Linked DNA regions of Starkeya sp. ORNL1. Each later gene encodes a partner of the first gene's protein in a complex. Links are inferred from orthologs where the notes say so. Each region holds a gene or a part of one and is shown on either strand. Other genes may lie near its edges. The genes, in order: G3545_RS25280 and accD.

Region 1 (9,986 bases):
AGCGGGGGGTGCAGGAGGCGCGCCCTTCTGGCAAGCACGCCCGCCCGCGATTGACAACCCCCAAACCCGTTCATAAGTGTGGCACGCCGCGCGGGCCCTCCCGCGCGCTCGCATTTATGTTACCGGACCGCGCTATCACACGCACCCGGCATGACCGACGGACCCATTTCGGCCGCAAATGCCGTCTCGATCGGTTGGCTGACCGGTTGATCGCTAAACGGGGCTCGGCGGCCCGTCACCGCCGCGCCCTTCTCTGCCCCGACGGGACGTGGATTGGAAGCACGATGCTCGGCGCCATTGCGCGAAAGCTTTTCGGATCGGCCAATGACCGCCGGGTGCGCGGTTACCAGCCGAAAGTCGCCGCCATCAATGCCCTGGAACCGGAAGTCGCGGCGCTGTCCGACGAAGCATTGCGGGCGCGCACTGACGCCTTCCGCAAGCAGCTCGCCGAGGGCACCGACCTTGAAGACCTCCTGGTGCCGGCCTTCGCCACGGTGCGCGAGGCGGCCAGGCGCGCGCTCGGCCAGCGGCATTTCGACGTCCAGCTGATCGGCGGCATGGTGCTGCACGAGCGCGGCATCGCCGAGATGCGCACCGGTGAAGGCAAGACGCTGGTGGCGACCACCACGGTCTATCTCAACGCGCTGACCGGCAAGGGCGTGCACGTCGTCACGGTGAACGACTACCTCGCCAAGCGCGACGCCGAATGGATGGGCCGGGTCTATAAATTCCTCGGCCTCACCGTCGGCATCATCGTCCACGGCATGGACGACGACGAGCGCCGCGCGGCCTATGCCTGCGACGTCACCTACGCCACCAATAACGAGCTCGGCTTCGACTATCTGCGCGACAACATGAAGTACGAGCTCGGCGCCATGGTGCAGCGTCCGCACCATTATGCCGTGGTCGACGAGGTGGACTCGATCCTGATCGACGAGGCGCGCACCCCGCTCATCATCTCCGGCCCGCTCGACGACCGCTCGGAGTTCTACAACACCATCGACACCTTCATTCCCCGGCTGTCGAAGGAGGACTACGACGTCGACGAAAAGCAGCGCTCGGTCTCCCTCACCGAAGCCGGCATGGAGAAGATGGAGCAGCTGCTGCGCGATGCTGGGCAGCTGAAGTCCGACAGCCTCTACGACATCGAGAACGTCTCGGTGGTGCACCATGTCAACCAGGGCCTCAGGGCCCACACGCTGTTCCAGCGCGACAAGGACTACATCGTCCGCAATGACGAAGTGGTCATCATCGACGAGTTCACCGGCCGCATGATGCCGGGCCGCCGCTATTCCGAAGGCCTCCACCAGGCGCTGGAAGCCAAGGAGCGCGTGCAGGTCCAGCCGGAGAACCAGACGCTCGCCTCCATCACCTTCCAGAACTATTTCCGCATGTACGAGAAGCTGGCGGGCATGACCGGCACGGCCAACACCGAAGCGGCCGAGTTCGGCGATATCTACCGCCTGGAAGTGATCGAGATCCCGACCAATCTGCCCGTCGCCCGTGTCGACGACGATGACGAGGTCTACCGGACCGCCGGCGAAAAATACAACGCCATCATCGAGTTGATCGACGACTGCAAGAAGCGCGGCCAGCCGGTGCTGGTCGGCACCACCTCGATCGAGAAGTCCGAACTGCTCGCCGAACTTCTGAAGAAGCGCGGCTTCAAGCAGAAGGACTTCACCGATCCGGACGCCTTCCGCCCGCTCTATGACGGCGACCAGGGCCAGACCGAGGACAAGGTGTTCGCGGTGCTGAACGCCCGCCACCACGAGCAGGAATCCTACATCGTGGCGCAGGCCGGCGTGCCCGGCGCCATCACCATCGCCACCAACATGGCCGGCCGCGGCACCGACATCCAGCTCGGCGGCAATGCCGACATGCGCATCGGCCACGAGCTTGCCGACATGCCGGAAGGCGAGCAGCGCAACGCGGCCGAGCAGGCGATCCGCGACGAGATCGCCAAGCTGAAGAAGCGGGCGCTCGAGGCCGGCGGGCTCTATGTCATCGGCACCGAGCGGCATGAAAGCCGCCGTATCGACAACCAGCTGCGCGGCCGCTCCGGCCGCCAGGGCGACCCCGGCCATTCGCATTTCTTCCTGTCGCTCGAAGACGACCTGATGCGCATCTTCGGCTCCGACCGGCTCGACGGCATGCTGCAGCGCCTCGGCCTGAAGGAAGGCGAGGCCATCGTCCATCCCTGGATCAACAAGGCGCTGGAGAAGGCGCAGCAGAAGGTCGAGGCGCGCAACTACGACATCCGCAAGAACCTGCTGAAATACGACGACGTCATGAACGACCAGCGCAAGGTGGTGTTCGAGCAGCGCGTCGAGCTGATGCAGGACGAGGACGTCGCCGAGACGGTCGCCGAAATGCGCCATGGCGTGGTCGAGGACCTCGTCACCAAATATGTGCCGCCGACCGCCTATCCCGAGCAGTGGGACACGGCAGGCCTCGCCGAGGAGCTGCGCCGCGTGCTCGGCCTCGATCTGCCGGTGGTCGACTGGGGCCACGAGGAAGGCATCGCCGACGAGGAGATGCGCGAGCGCATCCTGCGCCGGGCCGACGAAGCGATGGCCGCCAAGGTCGCGCAATACGGCCCGGACATCATGCGCTATGTCGAGAAATCGATCCTGCTGCAGACGCTGGACCATCTCTGGCGCGAGCATCTGGTCACGCTCGACCATCTGCGCCAGGTCATCGGTCTGCGCGGCTATGCCCAGCGTGATCCGCTGAACGAGTACAAGTCGGAAGCCTTCCAGCTGTTCGAGGCAATGCTCTCCAGCCTGCGCGAGGCGGTCACCGCCCAGCTGATGCGCGTCGAGGTCGTCACCCAGCCGCCGCCGATGGACGAACTGCCGCCGATGCAGGCGCACCATCTCGATGCCGACACCGGCGAGGACGAGTTGCTGTCCTATACGGACGCCGAGATCGCCCGCGAGGCGACGCTGGCTCCTGCCGCCGACGCGGCGTCGCCGCGGCGCGATCCGAACGATCCCTCGACCTGGGGCCGCGTCGGCCGCAACGAGGCGTGCCCCTGCGGCTCCGGCAAGAAGTTCAAGCACTGCCACGGCCGGTTCGCGTAAGGTTGGCCGGCGCCTAGAGCCCTTCCCGTTCGGATGGAAACATCCGAACGACAAGAAAGCGCTCTAGATTCAATAAGCTGGAGCAATTCCTCTTCGATCAGATGATTCCATCTGATCGGGAAATGCTCTAGCGCGACCGGTCCACGGCAAATCGGATGTCGTCATCCCGGGCGGCCGAAGGCCGATCCGGGATCGCGCGCCGAAAGAGGTCCACCTTCGTCACGTGATCCCGGCTCTCCGGCTGCGCCTCCGGCCGGGATGACGCCTTCGATATTCTCGTCTCGCGGGGGACAAATCGGCTCCAGCCGCTGTAGCGTGCGTCCCTCCTCTCGGAGGCTCGCCCGTGCCGCACTGGCAAACCGACATCCATGCCTGCGAGGCGCGCTTACGCGATGCCGCGCTTGCCGGCGACGTCGCCGCGCTCGATGCGCTATTGGCCGACGACCTCGTCTTCACCAACCAGAACGGCCAGGTTCTGAACAAGCAGGACGATCTCGACCTGCACCGCAACGGAATGCTGCGGCTGGAGAGCCTGGCTTTCTCGGAGTATCGGCTGCGCCGGCTCGACGAGGCCCATGTGCTGGTCACGCTGCGGGCGGACGCCGAGGGCCGTGCCGGTGGCCAACCCTTCACGGCGGCACTGCGTTTCACCCGCGTCTGGCAACGCCAGGACGACAGGAGCCACGGCGGCGCCTGGCAAATCATCGCCAATCATTGCTCGGCGGTGGCGTAAGGCGATCCCCAAGCCGTCCCCGTGGGCCTTCGTCCGGCCGGAGGCGTAGCCGTAGAGCCGGGATCGCACGAAGGTAGAGAACCTCACGCGATCCCGGATACGGCCTGACGGCCGTTCCGGGATGACGACAAATGCCGGGAAAAGAAACTACTGCGAGAAGCCGCCGGTCGAGCGGATCGCGGCGCCTGGCAGTTGCTGGGTGCCATAAAGCGGCTGATCAGCGCTGGGCGCCGGCTGCGCGGTAGCGACCGGCCGCGGCGCGGCCGGGGCGGTGGAGACCGGCTTCGGCGCGGCGGCGGGAACCGACGGGCGGGCCGGCGGAATCGGCACCGCAGTCGGCAGCACGGCAGCTTGCGCGGGAGCGTCGGCGGCCGGCGCCGTCATCGCCACAGGCGGCGGCGCAGCAGCGGGTGCCGGGGCCGGATCACTCTGGCCGAACCACTTGCCGAGCGAGAAGCCTGAAGACGCGGCCGGTGCCGGCGTGGTCGAAGCGGTGCTGGCCGGCTCGCTGCCGCCGCCGAACAGCTTGGTCAGGAAGTTGCCGCCACCCGAGGAATTGTCGATCGAGGCGACCCGTGCGGTCGGCTGCGCCTGCGCGCCGGAATTGGCGAACAGCACGGTCTCAGAGCGCGATCCGCCCGGCGCATCGGTTGGACGCGGCGGCGGCATCGGCACGCCGGAACGCACGCCGGTGGCAAGCGCGACGCTGGCCTCGGCGGTCGGAGCGGCAGGCGACGCGGCAGCCGGCCCGGCGTCGGCGGTCTGGATCGGCGGCGTATCGGTGGCGGTCGGCTGGCCCGGCGGGCGCACATTCGGCGGCAGCGTGCCGGGGGTGCGCACCAGGCTGTCCGGATTCTGCACCTTGGCCAGGAACACCTTGTGCATGCCGCCATCGGTGCCGGTCTTGACCGGCGCCAGCGGCGTGCGCGGCGCCAGCGAAGCGACCTGCGCGTCATCCTGCGTACGCTTGGTCGCGATCTCCTGCTCCAGGTCCGCCGGCTCGGTGGAAGCCGGGCACGGGCCTGTCGGGTTGAACTTGGCGTTCGGGTCGGTCGGCGTCTCGTTGAAGACGTAGCGCTTCTCGCAGACATCGACCTTGGGCGGCGCCTTGGTGATCTCGAAGGTGTCGTAGCCTTCCTTGATCATGCGCCAGAAGGCCATGTTCGGGTTGTTGCGATGCCGCGCCATGTTGGTCGGCGTCATCCGGAACGGATAGGCCTGCACCTGGAAGGAACGCTGTCCGCCGGTGAAGCTGTCGCGACCGAGCGCAAAGATCTCCTGGATCTGCTCGTCGGTCATGGCATAGCAGCCGGAGGACGAGCAGTCGCCATGCACCATCAGATGCGCGCCGGTACGGCCCCAGGCTTTGTCATAGGCGTTGGGATAGCCCATGTTGAAGGCGAGGTAGTAGCTGGAGTTCGGGTTCATCTGCCCGGGGGTGATGGTATAGAAGCCTTCCGGCGCCTGCCGGTCACCTTCCGTCACCTTGGGTCCGAGCTCGCCCGACCAGCGGCAGATCGGGTAGGTCTTGAGCAGTGCGTAATCGCCGTCCTTGGTCTGCTTCCAGACCTCAAGCTCCGACTCTTCCTTGAAGATGCGCACCGTGATCGGGCTGGTGGGCGTCATGCCCTTCTTCTCGATCAGCGCGACGGTCTCCGGCGCGAGCGGGCGCATCGCCTTGGCACCGACACCACCACCCGAGCCGTTGCAGGCGGCCAGCGCCAGCGCACCGACGCCAATGAGCAGGGCCGCGCGCAGCCTTCCGGCCAGCCCGGTGCGGGAGAAGAGGGAAGCTTCCGTGCGGCTCAACGCAGAACTCCTCAGTCCGACCCGTGAGGCGATGAGCTTAATGAATAAAGCGTTATCCTTGACGGCTCGTTACCGCAAGTGCAGCAAGGACACGCCGTCAAAGCTTCAATAGGCACGTCCTACAACCCCCTGCCGATGGCAAGGAATTTCTCCCGCCGCGCCTTGCGCAGCGCCGCCGGATCGAGCCCTGCGAGATCGGTGAGCGCCGCCTCGATGGCGTCGGCCGCCGAATCCATCGTCGCCTCGGGATCGCGGTGTGCGCCGCCCGGCGGCTCGGAGATGATGGAATCGATGATGCCGAAGCGCGAAAGATCCTGCGCGGTGATGCGCATATTGGTTGCGGCTTCCTGCGCCTTCGCGGTGTCGCGCCACAGGATCGAGGCGGCACCTTCCGGCGAGATCACGCTGTAGATCGCATGTTCCAGCATCAGCACCCGGTTCGCGGTGGCGATGGCGATGGCCCCGCCCGAGCCACCCTCGCCGATGATGACGGCGACATTGGGAACGCCGAGCGACAGGCAGGCATCGGTCGAGCGGGCGATTGCCTCGGCCTGGCCGCGTTCCTCGGCGTCGAGGCCGGGAAAGGCGCCGGCGGTATCGACCAGCGAGATCACCGGCAATGAGAAGCGGTCGGCAAGCTCCATCAGCCGCACCGCCTTGCGGTAGCCCTCGGGCCGCGCCATGCCGAAATTATGCTTGATGCGGGTCTCGGTGGTGGAGCCCTTCTCATGGCCCATCACGCACACAGCCTGCCCCCGGAAGCGGGCGAAGCCGCCGAGGATGGCCTCGTCCTCGCCGAACTTGCGGTCGCCGGCGAGCGGGGTGAAATCCTCGAACAGATGCGCGGAATAGTCGGAGAAATGCGGGCGCGAGGGGTGGCGGGCGACCTGCGTCTTCTGCCAGGGGGTGAGATTGGCATAGAGCTGGGCCAGCGCCTCGCGGGCCTTGACCTCCAGCCGGCCGATCTCCTCGCCGATGGCGACGGCGTCGCCCTGCTCGGAGAGCGTCTTCAGTTCCTCGAGCTTGGCCTCCAGCTCGGCCACGGGCTTTTCGAAATCGAGGTAGCTGCGCATGTGCTGTCGGCGGGCTCGCATACGGACGTGATGAGGGCGGCGGTGATCCGCCCGGTTCGAAGGCGCGCGAAGCTGTGCCCCGAGAGGGTGGCGGCGTCAAGGCGGACGGTGACGACGCAAATCGCGCTTTCCGCCGCGCGCGTCTACCGCGCCAACTCGCGCGACAGATACTCCACCAGCGCCCGGACCTTCGCGGAAGGGTGCGGGCCGGCGGGATAGACCGCGTGCACCGCCAGCGGCGCCACCTCGAAATCGCCCATCACCCGGACCACGTCGCCGGAAGCCAGGTCGTCGCGGCACATCCATTCCGAGACGAGGGCGACGCCAAACCCGGCACGGACGCAAGCCATCATTCCCTCGCTGGAATCGATGCTGATCCGGGGTTCGAGTTCGATCGAGACCGCAGCGCCGTTGCGCATGAAGCTCCAGCCGCGCCGCGAGGCGGGCCCCGGGCCGAAGATACAGTCATGGCCCAGCAAGTCCGACGGCACTATGGGTTGGCCGCGTGCAGCGACATAGCGTGCGGAGGCCACCGGAAACCGGGCCCCGACAGCAAGGCGCCGCGCCCCGAATCCCGACGATGTGAGGTCGCCGAGCCGGATCGCCACGTCGACGCCCTCGGCAATGAGGTCAGTGCGCGCGTCGGCTATGACAAAGTCGAGTCGCAGCAAATGGTTAGCGGCAAGGAACGGCTGCAGCAACGGGATTACGATGCGCACCCCGAACGTGACCGGCATGGCGACGCGGATCAGCCCGCGCAGGCTGTCGATGCCGCGTGCGGCGTCCTCCGCCGCCTCGAGATCGGCGAGCACCTGCTTGGCACGCTCCAGGAAGGTAGTGCCTGCCTCGGTCGGCGCCACCCTCCGCGTGGTGCGCAACAGCAGCTTAATCCCGAGCCGCGCTTCCAGTTCGTTGACGATGCGCGAAACTGAGGGCTGCGACAGGCCCAATTCCCGGCCAGCGCGCGAGAAGCTGCCGCTCTCGGCCGTGCGGACAAAAACCGTGAGTTCCTGAAGCCGATCACTCATTTGACTAGCATATAAATGTTCTTCGAAGTGGGCACATTCTCCCATTTGTATGGATGAACCATCCTCCCGGCCATCGCAATAGCAAACCGGGAAACAATCCCATGGCCCTTCAAGACACGCTGAACGCCTTCCGCGCCAATTTCGAAGCCGGCGGGCCGCCCTATAACGCGCCTGGCTGGATCCACGAACCGATGCACCGCGCCACCGACGAGTTGATCGCGTCCGGCCTTGCCGGGCATGCGCTCAAGGCCGGCGACGTGGCGCCCGCCTTTACGCTCCAAGATGCCGAGGGTAACGCCGTCGCATCGCAGGACCTCCTCGCCCACGGCCCGATGATCGTCACCTTCTATCGCGGCGTATGGTGCCCCTATTGCAACTTCGACCTGCAGGCGATCCAAGCGGCCTTGCCAGACTTCGAGGCGCGCGGCGCCCGGTTGGTTGCCGTCTCGCCGCAGACGCAAGCCAATAGCCGCCGCTCGATGCGCGACAACAAGCTCAGCTTCCCGATCCTGTCCGATCCGGGCAACGAGGTCGCCGCCAGCTTCGGCCTGCGTTTCGGGCTGCCGGATTATCTGATCGACCTCTACAAGAACGTCTTCAAGAACGACCTTGCCGTAGCCAATGGCGATCCGAGCTGGACCTTGCCGATGCCGGCCCGCTTCGTCATCGCCACCGACGGCACCATTGCCTATGCCGAGGTGAATCCGGACTACACCCGTCGGCCCGACCCGTCCGAATTGCTGCCGGTGCTGGACCGGATGCGAACGGCAAGCCCGGCTTGAGTCGATCCCCCGGGCGGCAACGCGGTATTGTCGGATGGCCGGGCTTGACCCGGCCATCCCCAAATTCCGGCACCAGCGTTCAGCCTGGGGATGACTGCCGCCTCGAATGGCAGGCGTCCTTGATGCTCACCCCTCGCCCAGCGGGTGCAGATCGCGCACCAGGCTCTTCAGCCGCTCGTCCAGCACATGGGTGTAGATCTGCGTGGTCGAGACGTCAGCGTGGCCGAGCAGCGTCTGCACCACGCGCAGGTCCGCGCCATGGGCCAATAGATGACTGGCAAAGGCGTGGCGCAGCACGTGCGGCGAGAGCTTGCCGGGATCAAGCCCGGCGGCCAGCGCGAGGTCTTTCAAATCGAGCCCGATCTGCTGGCGGGTGATGTGCCCGCTTGCCGCCACCGAGGACGGGAACAGCCAGCGCCCCGCGGTGCCCTGCTTCGAGGCCGCCAGCGCGGTGCGCCACGCCGCCATCGCCGCCTTGGCCGGCTCGCCGAGCGGGACCATGCGCTCCTTGTTGCCCTTGCCACGCACGATAATGGCATCGCCCGAGGCCCGCGCGGCGGTCGCCGGTAGCGCCGCGAGCTCGGAGACACGCAGCCCGGTGGCATAGAGCAGCTCGATGAAACAGGCGACGCGGACCCGTCGCGCGGTCTCGCCGGGCGGGATCTCCGCCTCCGCGATCCGCGCATGGGCGGTAGCGATCAGCCGGCTGACCTCGTCGAGCGTCAGTACCTTGGGCAAGGGCCGGCCGCGCTTCGGGCCTTCCAGCACAGCGGCGGGGTCCTCGCCGCGATACGCTTCGAGATAGAGAAAGCGATGCAGTTGCCGGATGGCGGACAGCCGCCGCGCCACGCTCGCGGTGGCAAAGCCGCGCCGGGTCAGATCCGCGAGATAGCCGCGGATCGCGTCGGTGCCGGCGTCAGTGACATCAACGCCTTCGGACGCCAGGAATTCCTCATAGTCGGCGAGGTCGCGGCCATAGGCTTCCAGCGTGTTGGCGCTCGCCCCGCGCTCGGCCGCCAGCATGTCGAGGAACAGTGCGACCGGACCACGGGCCGGCCGGCTCACTTGGCGAACCGCTCCTGCGGGACATTGACGCTCATCTCGCGCGGGTGCGGCTCGACCAGATTGGCGAACGACCACAATACGCCATAGACGGCGGCGCCGATCAGCCCAAGGATGACGAGAAGTCGGATCAGGCTGGGCATGTCGGGCTCAGATAATGGCGGGCATCGGACGTGGAACACGGCATCGTCGAATCGAGGACGCATGCCCGTGCTCATGCTAGAGCATGATGCCGGAAAGCGCGATGCGGTTTTCCGGCGCTTTGCTCTAACATATTGGAATTGATCACATTCATGAGTTCGGATCAATTCGACGAAAATTCTTCGCGATCGGGCGTCCTTCACCCTGTCGGCGAAAGCCGGGAGGCGCGAATTGCCTCGCTCCGCCGTGGATGATACGTCCGCGTTTTCAAT
Region 2 (10,147 bases), 1.6 Mb from region 1 along the record:
GGCCATTCCGCCGCGCGTACCCCTTCCTCGAAAGCACGGACCGGCAGTTTCAATCCCGCCATCCGCAGTGCCGCGACCGCGAGGCCGGCATTCTCGATCTGGTGCGGGCCGATCAGGCGCGGGCGCGGCAGATCGAGCAGGCCGTTCTCGTCGGCGACGATCAGCCGGCCGCCTTCCTCATGCGCCTGGAACTGCTCGCCCATGATGGTGAGCGACGCACCGACGCGCGCCGCTTGTCGCTCGATGGCACGCAAGGCCTCGCGGGGTTGCCGGCCGAGCACGGCCGGCACGCCGCGCTTCAGGATGCCGGCCTTCTCGACGGCGATGGCGGCGATTGTGTCACCGAGAAATTCGACATGGTCGATCGAGACCGGGGTGATGACGGTGGTGAGCGGCCGCTCGATCACATTGGTGGCGTCGAGCCGCCCGCCGAGGCCGACCTCCAGCAGCAGCACGTCCGCCGGCTCCTCGGCGAACAGCAGGAAGGCCGCGGCCGTGGTGATCTCGAAGAAGGTGATCGGCGCGCCGTCATTGGCTTTCTCGACGCGGTCGAGCGCTTCCGCCAGGCGCGGCTCGTCGACCAGCCGCCCGGCGAGGCGGATGCGCTCATTGAAGCGCACCAGATGCGGGGAGGTGTAGACGTGGACGCGCTTGCCGGCGGCTTCCAGCACCGCGCGCATGAAGGCGACGGTCGAGCCCTTGCCATTGGTGCCGGCGACATGGATCACCGGCGGCACGCGGCGTTCGGGATGGTCGAGCCGCTCCAGCAGCCGCCACATCCGATCGAGCGAGAGGTCGATCAGCTTCGGATGCAGCGCCAGCAGGCGCTCCAGTATGATGTCCGTGGTCCGCGGCTCGCCTGAGCCGGACGGGCCGGATGCGGCCGGCACGGCCATGCGCTGATCCCCTGCAAGTTAGAGCACCATCTTATCGCGGATGATTCTATCCGCGATAAGATGGTGCTCTAGATTCAATGAGCTGGAGCATGTTCTCATCGCAAAAGTCTCCAACTTTTGCGGAACATCCTCTACTGCGCGGCCACGGCGGCCGGTGCCGGGAGCGCGGCCGTCTCGGGCACGACCGGCTCGGTATGCGGCGTCTCGGTGGTGACGACCGCCGGCTGCGGCACGCGCATCAGCAGGCGGCAAAGCCGTGCCAGCGTGGCGCGCATGTCGTGGCGGTGCACCACCATGTCGACCATGCCGTGGTCGCGCAGATATTCGGCGCGCTGGAAGCCCTCGGGCAGCTTCTCGCGGATGGTCTGCTCGATGACGCGCGGGCCGGCAAAGCCGATCAGCGCGCCCGGCTCGGCGATCTGGATGTCGCCCAGCATGGCGTAGGAGGCCGTGATGCCGCCGGTGGTCGGGTTGGTGAGAACGACAATATAAGGAAGTTTCGCCTCGCGCAGTTCCTGCACCGCGCAGGTGGTGCGCGGCATCTGCATCAGCGAGAGGATGCCTTCCTGCATGCGCATCCCGCCGCCGCACGCGAAGATGATGAAGGGCGTGCCGCGCGAGGCGGCGGTCTCGAGCCCGGTGACGACGGCCTCGCCGGCCGCCATGCCGAGCGAGCCGCCCATGAAGCCGAAATCCTGCACCGCGACGGTCACCGCGAGGCCGTCGAGCTTGCCATAGCCGACCTTCACCGCGTCCTGCGCGCCGGTCTTGGCGCGTGCGTCCTTCAGCCGGTCGACATAGCGCTTTTCATCGCGGAATTTCAGCGGATCGGCGGCCACCGAAGGCAGCGCGACGTCGTACCATTTGCCGCCGTCGAAGACCGAGCGTAGCCGCGCCATCGGCTCCATGCGCATGTGATAGCCGGAACCCGGTATCACATGGAGATTGGCTTCGAGATCCTTGTGGAACACCATCTGCCCGGTCTCCGGGCATTTCACCCAGAGATTTTCCGGCACTTCCCGGCGGTTCAGGAAGCTGTTGATCTTCGGGCGGACGACGTTGGAGATCCAGTTCAAGGCAGTGCTCCCGGCCGGACGCGCCGCTCGCGCGCCCGCCTCATTTAGTCCTGCCGCTACTCCGCGGCAACCTTGCGGGCGTCGGCAACCGCATCGGCCAGCGAGCGCACCAGCGTGGTGACGCACGGCACCGACAACTCGGTCGCCCGGCCCTCTTCGTCGAGGCTGGCGCGCATCACGTCGATCAGGGCCGAGCCGACCACCACGCCGTCCGCATTCTGCGCGATCGCCGCGGCCTGGGCCGGGGTCCTCACGCCGAAGCCGACCGCAACCGGCAGCGGCGTGTGACGCTTGATGCGGGCGACGGCGGCGGCCACGAGGTCCGGCTGCGGGGTCGCCGCGCCGGTGATACCGGTGATCGAGACGTAATAGACAAAGCCCGCCGTGTTCGCGAGCACCGCCGGCAGGCGCTTGTCGTCGGTGGTCGGGGTGGCGAGGCGGATGAAGGCGAGCCCGGCGTCCAGCGCCGGCAGGCACAATTCGGTGTCTTCTTCCGGCGGCAGGTCGACGACGATCAGCCCGTCGACCCCGGCCTCGCGGGCGTCGACGAGGAAGCGATCGACGCCATAGATGTAGATCGGATTGTAATAGCCCATCAGCACGATGGGCGTGGCGTCGTCTTCCTCGCGGAAGGCGCGCACCATGGCCAGTGTCTTCGCCAGCGTCTGGCCCGCCTTCAGCGCGCGCAAGCCTGCCGCCTGGATCGCCGGACCGTCAGCCATCGGGTCGGTGAACGGCACGCCGAGCTCGATGACGTCGGCTCCGGCCGCCGGCAGCGCCCGCAGCAGTTCGAGCGAGGTGTCGTAGTCGGGATCGCCGGCGGTGGTGAAGGTGACCAGCGCGGCGCGGCCCTGGTCGGCGCAGGCGCGGAAGCGGGCGTCGAGGCGAGTGGTGGTGGTCATGCACGGCTCCCGAGGATTTCGGCGACCTGGGGAATGTCCTTGTCGCCGCGCCCGGAGAGCGAGACCACCATCACATGGTCCTTCGGCAGCGTTGGGGCGATCTCCATCACCTTGGCGATGGCATGCGCCGGCTCCAGCGCCGGGATGATGCCCTCGAGCCGGGACAGCAACTGGAAGGCGGCGAGCGCCTCCTCGTCGGTCGCGGAGATGTAGTTCACCCGGCCGATATCGTGCAGCCAGGAGTGCTCCGGCCCGATGCCTGGATAGTCGAGGCCGGCCGAGATGGAATGCGCCTCGGCGATCTGGCCGTCATCGTCCATTAGCAAATAGGTGCGGTTGCCGTGCAGCACGCCCGGGCGACCGCCGGTCAGCGAGGCGGCGTGGAGGCCCGAGGAAATGCCATGCCCGGCCGCCTCGACGCCGTAGATCGCCACTTCCGGATCGTCGAGGAAGGGGTGGAACAGCCCCATGGCATTGGAGCCGCCGCCGATGCAGGCGATCAGGCTGTCAGGGAGCCGGCCTTCGGCTTCCAGTATCTGCAGGCGGGTCTCGTTGCCGATCACCGACTGGAAGTCGCGCACCATGCCCGGATAGGGATGCGGGCCGGCCACCGTGCCGATGCAGTAGAAGGTCGAATGGACATTGGTGACCCAGTCGCGGAGCGCCTCGTTCATGGCGTCCTTGAGGGTCTTGGAGCCCGACTGCACCGGCACCACGGTGGCGCCGAGCATCTGCATGCGGAACACGTTCGGCGCCTGCCGGGCGACGTCGACCGCGCCCATATAGACCACGCATTCGAGGCCGTAGCGCGCGCAGAGCGTCGCGGTGGCGACGCCGTGCTGGCCGGCGCCGGTCTCGGCGATGATCCGCTGCTTGCCCATGCGGCGGGCGAGCAGGATCTGGCCGAGCACATTGTTCACCTTGTGCGAGCCGGTGTGGTTCAGCTCCTCGCGCTTCAGATAGATGCGCGCGCCACCGAGATGCTCGGTCAGCCGCTCGGCGAAATAGAGCGGGCTGGGGCGGCCGACATAATGCTTCAGCCCGGCGTCCATCTCCGCCTTGTAGGCCGGGTCCGCCTTGGCTTCCTTGTAGGCGGCCTCCAGGTCGAGGATCAGCGGCATCAGCGTCTCGGCGACGAAGCGTCCGCCGAAAATGCCGAAATGCCCGCTCTCGTCGGGGCCGGTGCGGAAGGAATTCGGTGCGTTCACGAATGGGCACTCATCTCTTTGGCCGAAGCCTCGGCAGGGTCGGTTTCGCGGCGAGCCTCACAGATGGCGGCCCGCGCGGCTTGAATGAAGGCGACGATCCGTGCCGGATCCTTCACGCCGGGCGCGCTCTCCACACCCGACGATACGTCGACCGCCCGCGCCCGCGTCAGCCTGATGGCCTCGCCGACATTCTCAGGGGTCAGGCCGCCTGAGAGCATGAAGGGCTTGGCGAGGTCAAGCGGAGCATCGGAGTTCGCGATCAGGTTCCAGTCGAACACCAGGCCATTGCCACCGGGATGCCTGGCGCCGGCCGGCGCCTTGGCATCGAGCAGCAGCCGGTCGGCAACCGGGGCATAGAGCGGCACGCGGGCGATGTCTGCCGGCCCGGCAACACCGATCGCCTTCATCACCGGAATGCCGAAGCGCGCGCGGATCTGCGCGACGCGCTCCGGGCTCTCCTCGCCATGGAGCTGGAACACGTCCGGCTTGACCTCACGCGCGATGGCTTCGAGGAGGGCGTCGTCGGCATCGACGCTCAAGGCCGCAACGCCGGCCTTGCCGCGCGCATGCTCCGTCAGCGCCGCGCCGGTGGCGAGATCGATATTGCGCGGGCTCTTCGGGAAGAAGACCACGCCGACCAAATCCGCACCCGCCCCGAGCGCGGCATCGAGCGCGTCGAAGGTCTTCAGGCCGCAGATCTTGATCTCGATGGCCACCTTAGCCGTCTCCTCGGAAAACGCGACCTAGCACGAATTTGGGGCAGGAAGCGAGCAGGCACGTGCCTCGGCGCCCCGGACCCATGGCCGGCGCGAGCCGGCCGCGCCGCACCCAGGCCGAACCTCTCGCGCCGCCTCGCCGTCACCCGTTCGCCAGCTGCCTGCCGGTCGCCGCGCGTGTGGAACGGTGCTGCAGCCACAACAGCAGGAAGCCGAAGAGCGGGATGACGATGTCCATATAGAAGATGACGCCGGCATTGCCCGGCGCGAAATTGTGTTCCGTCACCATCTGGTACACATGCCCCGCCGCGGCGCCCAGCGTGAACACGCTCGGACCGAGGATGGCGGCAAGGCGCAGATCGAAGCTTCGGAACGCCGCGAGGAAGCCGACGACGGCAAAGCCAAGGCTTGCCGTCCCTACTTCGAGCTGGAACGGGCTATCGGCCCAGCCGATGAAGGCGGCCGACATCTTCCCGAAGAACGCATGCATGACGAAATTGTAGAAATTCCCGACGCCGATGACCCAGAACACGTGCCAGGCAAGCAGCTTTTCGATGATGAGCGGCGTGCCGACCGGTTTTTCTGCCCGGGCGATGGCGGCGAGCGCGAACAGCAGGCCGATGACCAGGAAGGTGAACGAATAATTCGATACGATGAAGACGATCGCGGCCTCGATGACGCTTCTCATGTTCGTCCCCGTTCGGGTTGTCCCGGCGCTGTCCTGATGCTGAATATAGTACCATTGAATGTGAGCGCCGTGATCAGCCAGAAACGTTGCGGTCTCCACGCGGGCAGGCGCGACCCGGCGACCGCTCAACAAAGCGACGGGCGCATGGCAGTGTGCCAGCATCCCACCTCATCCCTGCTACGTGAGTGAGCCCGTGCCCGATCTCGACCTTGTCGTGAAGGAAATCGCCGAGGAGATGCGCCAGCGTCCCGACCGCGGCGAGGTCGCGACCTATATTCCCGAATTGGCGCGGGCCGATGCCAATGCCTTCGGTCTCGCAGTCATCGATGCCGACGGCAATGTCGCGCTGGGCGGTGACGCCGAGACGCCGTTCTCGATCCAGAGCATCTCCAAGGTCTTCACCCTGACGCTGGCGCTCGGCAAGGCCGGCGACCGGCTATGGCAGCGGGTCGGCCGCGAGCCGTCCGGCAGCGCCTTCAACTCCATCATCCAGCTGGAGTATGAGCACGGCATCCCGCGCAACCCGTTCATCAATGCCGGCGCCATCGCGGTGACCGACCTGATCCTGTCGGGCCACCAGCCGCGCGAGGCGCTGGGCGAGATATTGCGCTTCCTGCAGTTCCTCGCCGATGACGAGACCATCGCGATCGACGAGGCGGTGGCCGCCTCCGAGCGCCGTACCGGCTTCCGCAATGCGGCGCTGGCCAATTACATGAAGTCGTTCGGCGTGCTGGAAAACCCCGTGGACTTCACGCTCGGCGTCTATTTCCACCATTGCGCCATCGCCATGTCGTGCCGGCAGCTCGCCATGGCCGGACGTTTCCTCGCCCATCAGGGCCGCAACCCCACCACCGGGCGCTCCGTCGTCGTTCCGGAGCGGGCCCGGCGCATCAATGCGGTGATGCTCACCTGCGGCCATTATGACGGCTCCGGAGAGTTCGCCTACCGGGTCGGCCTGCCGGGCAAGAGCGGGGTGGGCGGGGGCATATTGGCGATCGCGCCGGGCAAGGCGTCGATCGCGGTGTGGTCGCCGGGGCTGGACGCCTCAGGCAATTCCCATCTCGGCCGCATCGCACTCGAAGCGCTGACAAAACGGCTGGGCTGGTCGATTTTCGGTGCTTAGGTAATGGGCCGCGTGATTCGGCATGCATCGCAATTGTACATATTTTCGGCACATCGCTGCGGCGCACCGCAAAAGCAAAGAGGGCCGGGCTGTGGGCGCCGGCCCTCTCATTTATGCATGGCTGTGCTGCAGGCGTCCGTTTTGCGAATCATCGGGCAGCTGCGCGCGAACTAGCGCTTGGTCGGACGCTCGGCGTCCCGCACGGCCTCTTCATGATACCAGCTGCCGCCGAATGCAGCGTCGGCAAAGCGCGGCGCGACAGGCGCGGCAGCGCTCTTGGGGTCTTCGCGACGGCTGATGAGGCCGGCCCGGCCACCCTTGGGGAATTCGTAAATCTTGGCGCTGCCGCCATAGGAAGTCATAGTCATCGTCTGTATCTCCGTTGAATGCTGCGCGTTCACGCGTCAGCCCTTAACGTCGATATAGCACGTTTTGCTCCCGCTTTGCGCAGATTGCCTCATTTAAAATCACATGCTGCCTACAATATCAGCATGTCTCTCCATGCTTCTTTGGCTAGCATTCTTGCCCGTGACTAATCGTTGCTGTCGACGTCTGCTGCATTGCACACGCTCCATGGGCTTTCCGAACCGTCGCCTTGTTGCGCGCCCTTGTGGAATTCGGAACGCCGGGGCCGCACGCGGTTCAGCGGTGCCGATGGCACGGTAAATGCTTCCAAGGCTTCAGCCGGTGGCGGCCGGACACGCATCAGGTTTTTCCAGAGTTCGCGTCATCAGCTTATGAGAGACCCGCAATGACAAAGTACAAGCTTGAGTACATATGGCTGGACGGCTACACGCCCGTCCCCAATCTGCGTGGCAAGACGCAGATCAAGGAATTTGCCGAGTTCCCGACGCTCGATCAGCTGCCGCTCTGGGGCTTTGACGGCTCCTCGACCATGCAGGCCGAAGGCCGCAGCTCGGATTGCGTGCTGAAGCCCGTCGCCGTCTATCCGGATCCGGCCCGCACCAATGGCGCGCTGGTGATGTGCGAAGTCATGATGCCGGATGGCGTCACGCCGCATGCTTCCAACAAGCGCGCCACCATCCTCGATGACGAGGGCGCCTGGTTCGGCTTCGAGCAGGAATATTTCTTCTACAAGGACGGCCGCCCGCTCGGCTTCCCGACCGCCGGCTATCCCGCCCCGCAGGGCCCGTACTACACCGGCGTCGGCTACTCGAACGTCGGCGACGTCGCCCGCAAGATCGTCGAGGAGCATCTCGACCTTTGCCTCGCCGCCGGCATCAACCATGAAGGCATCAATGCCGAAGTGGCGAAGGGCCAGTGGGAATTCCAGATCTTCGGCAAGGGCTCCAAGAAGGCCGCCGACGAGGTGTGGATGGCGCGCTACCTGCTGCAGCGCCTGACCGAGAAGTACGGCATCGACATCGAGTATCACTGCAAGCCGCTCGGCGACACCGACTGGAACGGCTCCGGCATGCACGCCAATTTCTCGACCTCCTATATGCGCGAAGTCGGCGGCAAGGAGTATTTCGAGAAGCTGATGGCGGCGTTCGCGGAGAACCTCGACGACCACATCTCGGTCTATGGCCCGGACAACCATCTGCGCCTGACCGGCAAGCATGAAACGGCGCCGTGGAACAAGTTCAGCTACGGCGTCGCCGATCGCGGCGCCTCGATCCGCGTCCCGCACAGCTTCATCCGCAATGACTATAAGGGCTATCTCGAGGATCGCCGCCCGAACTCCCAGGGCGACCCCTACGCCATCGCCTCGCAGATCCTGAAGACCATCTCGACCGTGTCGGTCGCTGCCGCAGCGGCTGCGTGACAGGTGACAAGGACCCCGGCATCGGCTTGGCCGATGCCGGGGTTTTCTTTTGGGGCTGATACGCCCGCTGCGCCTGGCTTGAGCACCATTTGACGCTCGCCGCGCCTTCTTCTTCCGCCCCCAAACCACTCGTCATCCCGGCCGCAGCGAAGCGGAGAGCCGGGATCGCGTGAAGTCCCTGCATCACACCTTCCCGCGATCCCGGATCGGCCTGCGGCCGTCCGGGATGACGGCGTGGTGGAAGGGACCGTGGCGCCGCCCGAGCATTATCCGAAGCCGCCTGTGGCGGACCTCGGCGATGATGCACGCGCCGACTCCCCCTTCCGTCGCGACAATCTTCATGTTAGACAGCTCTAATTGTGAAATATCTTATTTCACACAATAATTCAGATGAATTGCCCCTGGAGATCACCATGCGCCTGTCGCGCCGCCACCTCCTTGCCGCCGCTGCCCTCACCCCCGTACTCGCTGCCGGCTTCACCCCTGGCATCGCCTTCGCGGCCGACCAGCCGGGCTCGATCCTCAACGCCTCGTACGACGTCGCCCGGGAAGTGTTCGAGGCCATCAACAAGAAGTTCGAGCCGGCCTACAAGGCCAAGAGCGGCAAGGACATCAAGGTGAACCAGAGCCACGCCGGCACCTCCAAGCAGGCACGCTCCATCGTCGAGGGGCTGGAGGCGGACGTCGTTACCTTCAACCAGATCACCGACATCACCTTCCTGGTCGACAAGGGTTATGTCGCCAAGGACTGGCAGACCCGGCTGCCGAATGCCGGCTCGCCCTGGTACTCCTTCCCGGCCTTTCTGGTGCGCAAGGGCAACCCCAAGGGCGTGAAGGACTGGGACGATCTGGTCCGTGACGACGTCAAGCTGGTCTTCCCCAATCCGAAGACCTCGGGCAATGCGCGCTACACCTATCTCGCCGCCTATGCCTTCGCGCTCGACAAGTTCAAGGGCGACGAGGCCAAGGCCGACGCCTTCGCCAAGAAGCTGCTGTCGAACGTCGTGGTGTTCGACACCGGCGGGCGCGGCTCGACCACCACCTTTGTCGAGCGTGAGCAGGGCGACGTGCTCATCACCTTCGAATCCGAGGTGCTGGGCGTGCGCGATGCCTATAAGGACAAGGACTTCGTGGTCGTGGTGCCGCCGGTGAGCCTGCTCGCCGAATTCCCCGCCGCGGTGGTCGACAAGGTGGTCGACAAGCGCGGCTCGCGTCAGGTCGCGACCGACTATCTGAACTGGCTCTATTCGCCGGAAGGCCAGACCATCGCCGCCGAGTTCAACAACCGCGTGGTCGACCAGAAGGTCGCCGACCAGTTCAAGGCGAAGTTCGCGCCGGTGAAGCTGGTGAAGGTCGAGGACGTGCTCGGCGGCTGGGACAAGGTGCAGAAGGTGCACTTCGCCTCCGGCGGCAAGCTCGAGACCCTGTTCGTCGCGCCGTGAACTCCGCGGACTAAATACCGTCGGAAGGTGACGCGCCGCCGCGTCGACGCTATAGGGGACGAGGTTTGCCGTCCTCACGCCGTCATGGCCGGGCTTGTCCCGGCCATCTCGATTCCGGGGAGAGCGATCGTTCGTCAGTAGCCGAGATCCCCGGGACAAGCCCGGGGATGACGGGTTGGTAGTTGCCCCGCCCGGGGCGCCCGTGCAGGAGCCCGTTCGTTGAGCCGCGTCATACCGGGCTTCCCGCTCTCCCTCGGCATCACACTGCTCTATCTCAGCCTGATCGTGCTGCTGCCGCTCGGCGCGCTGG

Evidence for each region.
Region 2: the proteins of G3545_RS25280 (region 1) and accD are in contact, whole or in part, in a solved structure (PDB 8UXZ), measured with the Escherichia coli proteins. The link is inferred for Starkeya sp. ORNL1 from one-to-one orthologs.

The regions. Positions count from the first base shown.
Region 1 is NZ_CP048834.1:5,367,355-5,377,340, reverse strand. What follows is about bases 4,725-7,512. They hold G3545_RS25280 (acetyl-CoA carboxylase carboxyltransferase subunit alpha), read right to left. Parts: upstream 6,702-7,512; coding sequence 5,748-6,701; downstream 4,725-5,747. Other genes in these bases: G3545_RS25275 (LysR family transcriptional regulator), read right to left, coding at 6,845-7,512; G3545_RS25285 (murein L,D-transpeptidase family protein), read right to left, coding at 4,725-5,628. In the rest of the region: preprotein translocase subunit SecA, read left to right, coding at 285-3,086; G3545_RS25290 (nuclear transport factor 2 family protein), read left to right, coding at 3,430-3,819; more of G3545_RS25285, read right to left, coding at 3,967-4,724; more of G3545_RS25275, read right to left, coding at 7,513-7,729; G3545_RS25270 (peroxiredoxin-like family protein), read left to right, coding at 7,831-8,511; G3545_RS25265 (site-specific tyrosine recombinase XerD), read right to left, coding at 8,638-9,576; G3545_RS25260 (hypothetical protein), read right to left, coding at 9,573-9,716. UniProt on the Escherichia coli protein: Component of the acetyl coenzyme A carboxylase (ACC) complex. First, biotin carboxylase catalyzes the carboxylation of biotin on its carrier protein (BCCP) and then the CO(2) group is transferred by the carboxyltransferase to acetyl-CoA to form malonyl-CoA.
Region 2 is NZ_CP048834.1:3,736,591-3,746,737, reverse strand. The notes cover bases 1-2,949. They hold accD (acetyl-CoA carboxylase, carboxyltransferase subunit beta), read right to left. Parts: upstream 1,973-2,949; coding sequence 1,028-1,972; downstream 1-1,027. Other genes in these bases: trpB (tryptophan synthase subunit beta), read right to left, coding at 2,871-2,949; trpA (tryptophan synthase subunit alpha), read right to left, coding at 2,029-2,874; G3545_RS17805 (folylpolyglutamate synthase/dihydrofolate synthase family protein), read right to left, coding at 1-896. In the rest of the region: more of trpB, read right to left, coding at 2,950-4,082; G3545_RS17785 (phosphoribosylanthranilate isomerase), read right to left, coding at 4,079-4,798; G3545_RS17780 (DUF6790 family protein), read right to left, coding at 4,941-5,486; G3545_RS17775 (glutaminase), read left to right, coding at 5,680-6,609; G3545_RS17770 (DUF2735 domain-containing protein), read right to left, coding at 6,780-6,977; G3545_RS17765 (glutamine synthetase beta-grasp domain-containing protein), read left to right, coding at 7,361-8,395; thiosulfate ABC transporter substrate-binding protein CysP, read left to right, coding at 8,809-9,837; sulfate ABC transporter permease subunit CysT, read left to right, coding at 10,057-10,147.